2 linked regions of the Spinactinospora alkalitolerans genome follow. The protein of the gene in region 2 interacts with the protein of the main gene of each other region in a pairwise test. Links are inferred from orthologs where the notes say so. Each region holds a gene or a part of one and is shown on either strand. Other genes may lie near its edges.

Region 1 (3,754 bases), 660 kb from region 2 along the record:
CGCGGAGCGGGCGCCGACATCATCGGGCGCGCGGCGGCGGCCCTGGTGGAGTTCCCCGTCGAGGTGCAGCCGTCGGGCTGGCGGGTCGCGCAGCGGCCCGGTCGCGACCTCGGCCGGGCGCGCGGTTTCCTCTCCTACGACCTCGACGCGCTCGAAGAGCACGCAGGCGCCTACTCCGGCCCGCTGAAGATCCAGATCGCCGGCCCGTGGACGCTGGCGGCGGCGGTCGAGCTGCGCAACGGCGAGAAGCTGCTGGCCGACCTCGGTGCGGTCGACGACCTGTGCGAATCGTTCATCGAGGGCCTGCGCGCCCACATCGCCGACGTGCGCAAACGCGTACCGGGTGGTGCGCCCCTGGTGCAGATCGACGAGCCGTCGCTGCCCGCCGCGCTGCTGGGCGCCGTGCCCACGGCCAGCGGTTACGGCCGGTTGCGCGCCGTCGAGCGTGTCACGGTCGAGGAGCGGCTGCGCGCGGTGTTCGCCGCCGTCGCCGACGCCGGCGCCTTCCCCATGGCCCACTGCTGCGCCCCGGGCGTCCCCGTGGACCTGCTGCGCCGCTCCGGCGCCCGCGCGCTCGGCCTGGACGCCACCCTGCTGACGCGCGACGCCGACGAGGCGATCGGCACGGCCGTGGAGGACGGGATCGGACTCCTCCTCGGCGTCGTGCCCGGCGCCGACGCCGTTCTGTCGGCACCGGCGGTTACCGTCGATCCGGTACGGGAGCTGTGGCACCGGATCGGCTTCGACCCCGAGCTGGCGGCCGAAGCGGTGGTCACCACGCCCACCTGCGGACTGGCCGGAGCCTCCCCTCGTCACGCTCGCGCGGCCCTGGAGCTCTGCCGCAAGGCGGCCCGGGTGCTGCGCGAGGAACCACGGCGGTAGAACAGGAAAGGACGTACCCGGGTGAGCGCGGAAGAGTCGGCCGTCGTCGATGGAGTCCCCGCCAAGGTGCGCGAGCGCCACGCCGAGCTGAGTCAGGACCTCGACGACCACAGCTACCGGTACTACATGGGCAGCCCTATCATCGCCGACGCCGAGTACGACGGGATGATGATCGAGCTGCGCGGGCTGGAGGAGCGCTATCCCACGCTGCGCACCCCCGACTCGCCCACGCAGAAGGTCGGCGCCCCGATCAGCAACCTCTTCGAGGCCGTCGAGCACCTGGAGCGGATGCAGAGCCTCGACAACGCCTTCAGCACCGAGGAGCTGTCGGCGTGGGCGCAGCGCGTGGAGAACGAGATCGCCGTCGACGCCTACCTGTGCGAGTTGAAGATCGACGGCCTCGCCGTGGACCTCGTCTACGAGAAGGGCCGGCTGGTCCGCGCGGCCACGCGCGGCGACGGCCGCGTGGGCGAGGACATCACGCTCAACGTCCGCACCATCGACGCCATCCCGGTGCACCTGGACGGCTCGGTCGAGTCCGTCCCCGAACTGCTGGAGGTGCGCGGCGAGGTGTTCCTGCCGGGCAAGGAGTTCGAGGAGCTCAACGCCCGGCTGGCCGACGAGGGCAAGCCTCCCTTCGCCAACCCGCGCAACGCCGCGGCGGGCTCGCTGCGGCAGAAGGACCCGCGGATCACCGCCACCCGCCCGCTGAGCATGCTCTGCCACGGCGTGGGCGCGCACGAGGGCGTGCGGTTCACCCACCAGTCCCACGCCTACGACCTGCTCAAGGCGTGGGGCCTGCCGGTGAGCGACCGCACCAGGGTGGTCGGCACCCTCGACGAGGTCCGTCACTACATCGACCACTACGCCGAGCACCGCCACGATCCCGCCTACGAGATCGACGGCGTCGTCGTCAAGGTCGACGACGTCGCCACCCAGCGCCGGCTCGGCTCCACCAGCCGCTGGCCGCGCTGGGCGATCGCCTACAAGTACCCGCCGGAGGAGGTCACCACCCGGCTCCTCGACATCCGGGTCAACGTGGGCCGCACCGGTCGGGTCACGCCCTACGGCGTCATGGAGCCCGTGCGCGTGGCCGGGTCGGAGGTCGAGTTCGCCACGCTGCACAACGCCCAGGAGGTCGAGCGCAAGAGCGTCCTGATCGGCGACACCGTCGTGCTGCGCAAGGCCGGCGACGTCATCCCGGAGATCGTGGGCCCGGTGCTGGACCGCAGGGACGGCTCCGAGCGGCCGTTCGTGATGCCCGAGACCTGTCCCGAGTGCGGCACGCCGCTGGGGCAGCAGAAGGAGGGCGACGTCGACCTGCGCTGCCCCAACGCCCGCCACTGCAAGGGCCAGCGCCGCGAGCGGCTGTACTACATCGCCGGGCGCAAGGCGCTGGACATCGAGGCGCTGGGCTACGTCGCGGCCACCGCGCTGACCCAGCCGCTGGAGCCGGCCGAGCCGCCGGTCGACCACGAGGGCGACCTCTTCGGCCTCACCGTCGAGCAGTTGCTGCCGATCAAGACGCTGGTCCTCGACCCCGAGACCACCGAACCCAAGCTCGACCCCAAGACCGGCGAGCCGAAGGTCGTCACGTTCTTCGCCAACCAGAAGGGCGAGCCCAAGAAGACCGTCGAGAAGCTGTTCGAGCAACTGGAAGAGGCGAAGCGGCGCCCGCTGCGGCTGGTGCTGGTGGCGCTGTCGATCCGGCACGTCGGTCCGCGGGCCGCGGAGGACCTGGCCCGGCACTTCCGGTCGATCGACGCGATCGCGCGGGCGAGCGAGGAGGAGCTCGCCTCGGTCGACGGCGTCGGCCCGACGATCGCCCGCTCGATCGTCGAGTGGTTCGCCGTCGACTGGCACCGCGAGATCGTGGCGAAGTGGCGCGCCGCAGGGGTGCGCATGGAGGAGGAGGGCGCCGACAGCGGTCCGCGCCCCCTGGAGGGGGTCACCGTCGTCGTCACCGGGTCGCTGGCCGACTTCAGCCGCGACGGCGCCAAGGAGGCCGTGCAGAACCTGGGGGGCAGGGTCACCGGGTCGGTGTCGAAGAAGACCGGCTTCGTGGTGGTCGGCGACAGCCCCGGATCCAAGTACGACAAGGCGGTGAAGCTGGGAGTGCCGGTTCTGGAGGAGGACGGCTTCCGGGCGCTGCTGGAGGAGGGGCCGGATGCGGCCATGGCGCACCGGGTGACCGCAGACGAGGAGCAGACCGAAGAACACGAAGGGTAATCGAATGATCAATGAGGAGTGAGGTCCCGGCCAATCCGGGTACTTCCTCTTCAAGGACTTCGGTGATGGGGGTGGGCAGCGTGATCATCAGGACGCGTGGTGGCCCTGATGTTCTCGACCGGCGCTCGTGGAGGAGGCGCCACAGTCGCCACCTGCGCATTGCCGTGCGGGGAGCGAGGATTCCGCGGGGCGGGGCCGGTGATCGGCACTGAAAGGCGGGCGGGGAGCCGACCGCGCGGGTGATCGCGGACCGGCCCGCCGTCCGCGCCGGTCGGCGCACCGGTCTCCGCGGCGCTCGCCGGTGGTCTCTACGATCCGCGATCACTAGGCTACCTGTCGCAGTATTCTGAAGCGAATCGGGCGATTGTTTCAGGTGATCAATGGTTTACCTAAAGTCTCCGTTTGGCGACACGTGGTGACGAAGCGGCGTAAGCTGGTCGTAGCCGGCTAAGAGCACATGCCACACGACGGCCGTATCGGTCATGGGGGTGACCGAAATGGTCGAAGCAGATCTCGCGAGGGGCGTCGGCAACGGGAGAGGGACGCCGGTCCGCCGCACACGCCCCGTGAATCACCCCGAGGACGTTATGAAGGATCCCAACAACACCCGGGACGTCGGACCCCGGGTCGGGACGCCACTGTG
Region 2 (3,942 bases):
ACGTCGAAGGTGTCGCCGAGTTCGAGCGTGTACTCCGCGGTCTCACCCGATCCCTCCTCCACGCTGATCAGCACGGCGGGGGCTTCGCCCTCCTCGTAACCGGTGAGCAGCAGCGAGGCGCCCTCCTCGCCGCCGGCCCCGATGGTCTGGGCGACGTCCTCGGTCAACTGGACGCGGCCGTCGTCCGCGCCGAGGACCGGCGCCGGGCTGCTCTCGGCGGCGGCACCGGCGTCCGCCGCCTCCTCCTCTCCGCCACCGCAGGCCGCGGCGCCCAGCGCGACACCCAGCCCCAGCACGGCGAAGGAGAGGGAGCGGGCGAGTCGGCGGACGCGACAGAGAACAGTCATCTTGAACAGATCTCCACATGCTCGGACGTGGCGGGAAACCACGGCAATGATCACGGTCCGTGCATTCTCCCACCACCCGCCGCCGTTCCCGGCCGAAACGCCGCGCACTCCACAGGGAGGGCCGGCCGCCGGGCCCGGGGCGCGAGTGGAAAACCGTCGAGGAGCTCTCCGGGGCCACGCTAACCTTGAAGCTCAGACACCCGACTGGCGGTGGCACCGTGGTAGGCCCGCTCGACGCGGCGGGACCCCTGAGGAGCCGTCAGGCGTGACGTGCCCCGAGCGTGAACCGGTAGAGGACAGTTCCAGCGATGACAGCGGTAGACGGAGACCAGGTGGCGAGCGACTCCTACGACGCCCGCGCCCTCCAGGACAAGTGGCAGGCCCGGTGGGCGAAGGAGAACCCCTTCGCGGCCAGTGAGGACCCGGCCGACGACCGCCCGCGCCGCTATGTGCTCGACATGTTCCCCTACCCCTCGGGCGACCTGCACATGGGCCACGCCGAGGCGTTCGCCATGGGCGACGTCGTCGCGCGCTACCGGTTCCAACTGGGCGAGAACGTCCTGCACCCGATCGGCTGGGACTCCTTCGGCCTGCCCGCCGAGAACGCCGCCATCAAGCGCGACTCCCACCCGGCGGAGTGGACCTACGCCAACATCGAGACCCAGGCCGAGTCGTTCAAGCGCTACGGCATCGCCCTGGACTGGTCGCGCCGGCTGCACACCAGCGACCCGGAGTACTACCGCTGGAACCAGTGGCTGTTCCTGCGCTTCTTCGACCGTGGCCTGGCCTACCGCAAGAACGGCCTGGTCAACTGGTGCCCCAAGGACCAGACCGTGCTCGCCAACGAGCAGGTGGTCCAGGGCCGGTGCGAGCGCTGCGGCACCGAGGTCGTGCGGCGCAGTCTGAACCAGTGGTATTTCAAGATCACCGACTACGCCGACCGGCTGCTGGAGGACATGGCCCATCTGGAGGGCAAGTGGCCCGAGCGCGTGCTGCTGATGCAGCGCAACTGGATCGGCCGGTCCCAGGGCGCCGACGTCAGGTTCGCGATCGAGGGCCGCGACGAGCCGGTCACCGTGTTCACCACCCGGCCCGACACCCTCTACGGCGCGACCTTCTTCGTCGTCGCGGCCGACGCCGCCCTGGCCGACGAACTGTGCGCGCCCGAGCGGCGCGAGGCGTTCGAGGCCTACCGCCGGCAGGTGGCCAAGCTGACCGACATCGAACGCCAGTCCACCGAGCGCGAGAAGACCGGCGTCTTCCTGGGGCGCCACGCGATCAACCCGGTCACCGGCGAGCGCATCCCCGTCTGGGCCGCCGACTACGTGCTGGCCGAGTACGGGCACGGCGCGATCATGGCGGTGCCGGCGCACGACCAGCGCGACCTGGACTTCGCCTTGAAGTTCGACCTGCCGGTGCGCGTGGTCGTCGAGACCGGCGAGGCCGACCCGGTCGAGACGGGTGTCGCCACTCCCGGTGAGGGCACCCTGGTCAACTCCGGCCCGCTGGACGGCCTGGCCAAGAGCGACGCCATCCCGCGGATCATCGGGGTCCTGGCCGAGCGCGGCACCGGTGAGGGGACGATCAACTACCGGCTGCGCGACTGGCTGCTGTCCCGCCAGCGCTTCTGGGGCACCCCGATCCCGATCATCCACTGCCCCGAGTGCGGCGAGGTCGCCGTCCCCGACGAGCAGCTCCCGGTCAAGCTGCCGGAGAACCTCAAGGGCGCCGACCTGGCCCCCAAGGGCATCTCCCCGCTGGCGGCGGCCGCCGACTGGGTCAACGTCGACTGCCCCAAGTGCGGCGGCGCCGCCAAGCGCGACACCGACACCATGGACACCTTCGTCGACTCCTCCTGGTACTACCTGCGCTACTGCTCGCCGCAGATGGACACCGCGCCCTTCGACGTCGACCGGGTCCGCAAGTGGGGGCCGATCGACCAGTACGTCGGAGGCGTCGAACACGCCATCCTGCACCTGCTCTACAGCCGGTTCTTCACCAAGGTGCTGCACGACATGGGCATGGTCGACTTCACCGAGCCCTTCACCCGGCTGCTCAACCAGGGCCAGGTGATCAACCAGGGCAAGGCCATGTCGAAGTCGCTGGACAACGGTGTCGACCTGGGCGAGGAGATCGACAAGTACGGTGTCGACGCCGTACGCCTGACCGTGGTGTTCGCCGGCCCGCCCGAGGAGGACATCGACTGGGCCGACGTCTCGCCGGCCGCGTCGCTGAAGTTCCTGAACCGCGCGTTCCGGGTCATGGTGCAGGCCGGGGCGGCTTCGGCCCCCGGGACCGACCCGGCGGCGGGCGACCTCGCGCTGCGCAAGGTCACCCACCGGACCCTGCACAAGGTGACCGAGCTGGTCGAGGTCCAGCGCTTCAACGTCGCGGTCGCCCGCATCATGGAGCTGGTGACGGCCGCCCGCAAGGCCATCGACTCCGGCCCCGGCGCGGCCGACCCCGCGGTCCGCGAGGCCGCCGAGGTCATCGCGGTCGCGCTGTCGCTGTTCGCCCCCTACGTCGCGGAGGAGGGCTGGGAGCGCCTGGGCCACACCGGATCGGTGGCCGTCGGCAACTGGCGCACCCCCGACCCCGAACTGCTGGTCCAGGAGTCCGTGACCTGCGTCGTGCAGGTGGCCAGCAAGGTGCGGGACAAGCTGGAGGTCGCGCCCGACGTCTCCGAGGAGGAGCTGGAGCGCCTGGCGCTGGCCTCGGAGAAGGTCCAGGGCTTCATCGGCGACCGCCCGATCCGCAAGATCGTGGTGCGGGCGCCGAAGCTGGTCAACATCGTGGTGGGCTAGACGACCCTGTCGGGCCCGACCGGCCGCGCGGAGCGCAGGCGCCCAGCCGTCCTCCTCCGTGCGGTGCCTTCAGCACGGGAGCGGAGCGAGGATTCCATGGCCGAGACCGGCGCCGGGCGCAACCGGACCGTGCGCCCGCTGCTCGCGGCGGGCGGGGTCGCGGTGGTCACCGCGGTCTCGATCGCGGGCGGGATCGTCTGGGGCGCGAACGGGCCGGCCGCCGAGGCCGCGCCCGCCGACGCCTTCGCCGCGGCGCCCGGCTGCGACGCCGTCGGCTCCGGCGCCGTCGAATCCGTGGCGCCCTCGGCGGTCCTGGTCTCCGCCGAGCGGGGCCCGCTGGTCAACGCCGACGCCGGCGGCTGCGCGTGGTCGTCGGTGGACGTCGAAGACGCCGCTCCGCGCACCCTCCAGGTCGACTTCACGGCGCACTTCACCGACAAGGCCGGTGAGACGAGCGGTGAGCAGGCCGCGGCGGAGGAGATGCGGCGTCTGGCCCCCGTGGGGGAGCTGGACGGCGCGGCCCCCGTGGCGGCCCTGGGCGAGGACGCGCTGATGTGGCCGAGCACGGCCGTCCGGGGCGCGGCCGAGGTGGCCTTCCGCCGGGACAACCTCGTGGTGCGGATCTGGTACGGCGGTGACGAGGACGCCGACGGGGCGGCGCTGGACTACGAGGACGCCCGCGACCGCGCGGTCGCGGTCGCCGAGGAGCTGGCGGCGGCGCTGTAGCCGGTCGGCGCCGAGATCGTTGATGGGGTTTGGAAAGCCGCGGTCGCAGCTCCCCGTTCGCCCCT

Evidence for each region.
Region 1: the proteins of leuS (region 2) and ligA interact in binary tests that used the Escherichia coli proteins (3 or more experiments, as listed by UniProt). The link is inferred for Spinactinospora alkalitolerans from one-to-one orthologs.

Annotation. Positions count from the first base shown.
Region 1 is NZ_JACCCC010000001.1:1,029,145-1,032,898, forward strand. The notes cover bases 574-3,507. They hold ligA (NAD-dependent DNA ligase LigA), read left to right. Parts: upstream 574-903; coding sequence 904-3,111; downstream 3,112-3,507. Other genes in these bases: HDA32_RS04775 (methionine synthase), read left to right, coding at 574-882. In the rest of the region: more of HDA32_RS04775, read left to right, coding at 1-573; HDA32_RS04785 (putative bifunctional diguanylate cyclase/phosphodiesterase), read left to right, coding at 3,699-3,754. UniProt on the Escherichia coli protein: DNA ligase that catalyzes the formation of phosphodiester linkages between 5'-phosphoryl and 3'-hydroxyl groups in double-stranded DNA using NAD as a coenzyme and as the energy source for the reaction.
Region 2 is NZ_JACCCC010000001.1:1,689,892-1,693,833, forward strand. The notes cover bases 282-3,403. They hold leuS (leucine--tRNA ligase), read left to right. Parts: upstream 282-655; coding sequence 656-3,151; downstream 3,152-3,403. Other genes in these bases: HDA32_RS07540 (DUF6406 domain-containing protein), read right to left, coding at 282-347; HDA32_RS07550 (hypothetical protein), read left to right, coding at 3,248-3,403. In the rest of the region: more of HDA32_RS07540, read right to left, coding at 1-281; more of HDA32_RS07550, read left to right, coding at 3,404-3,877.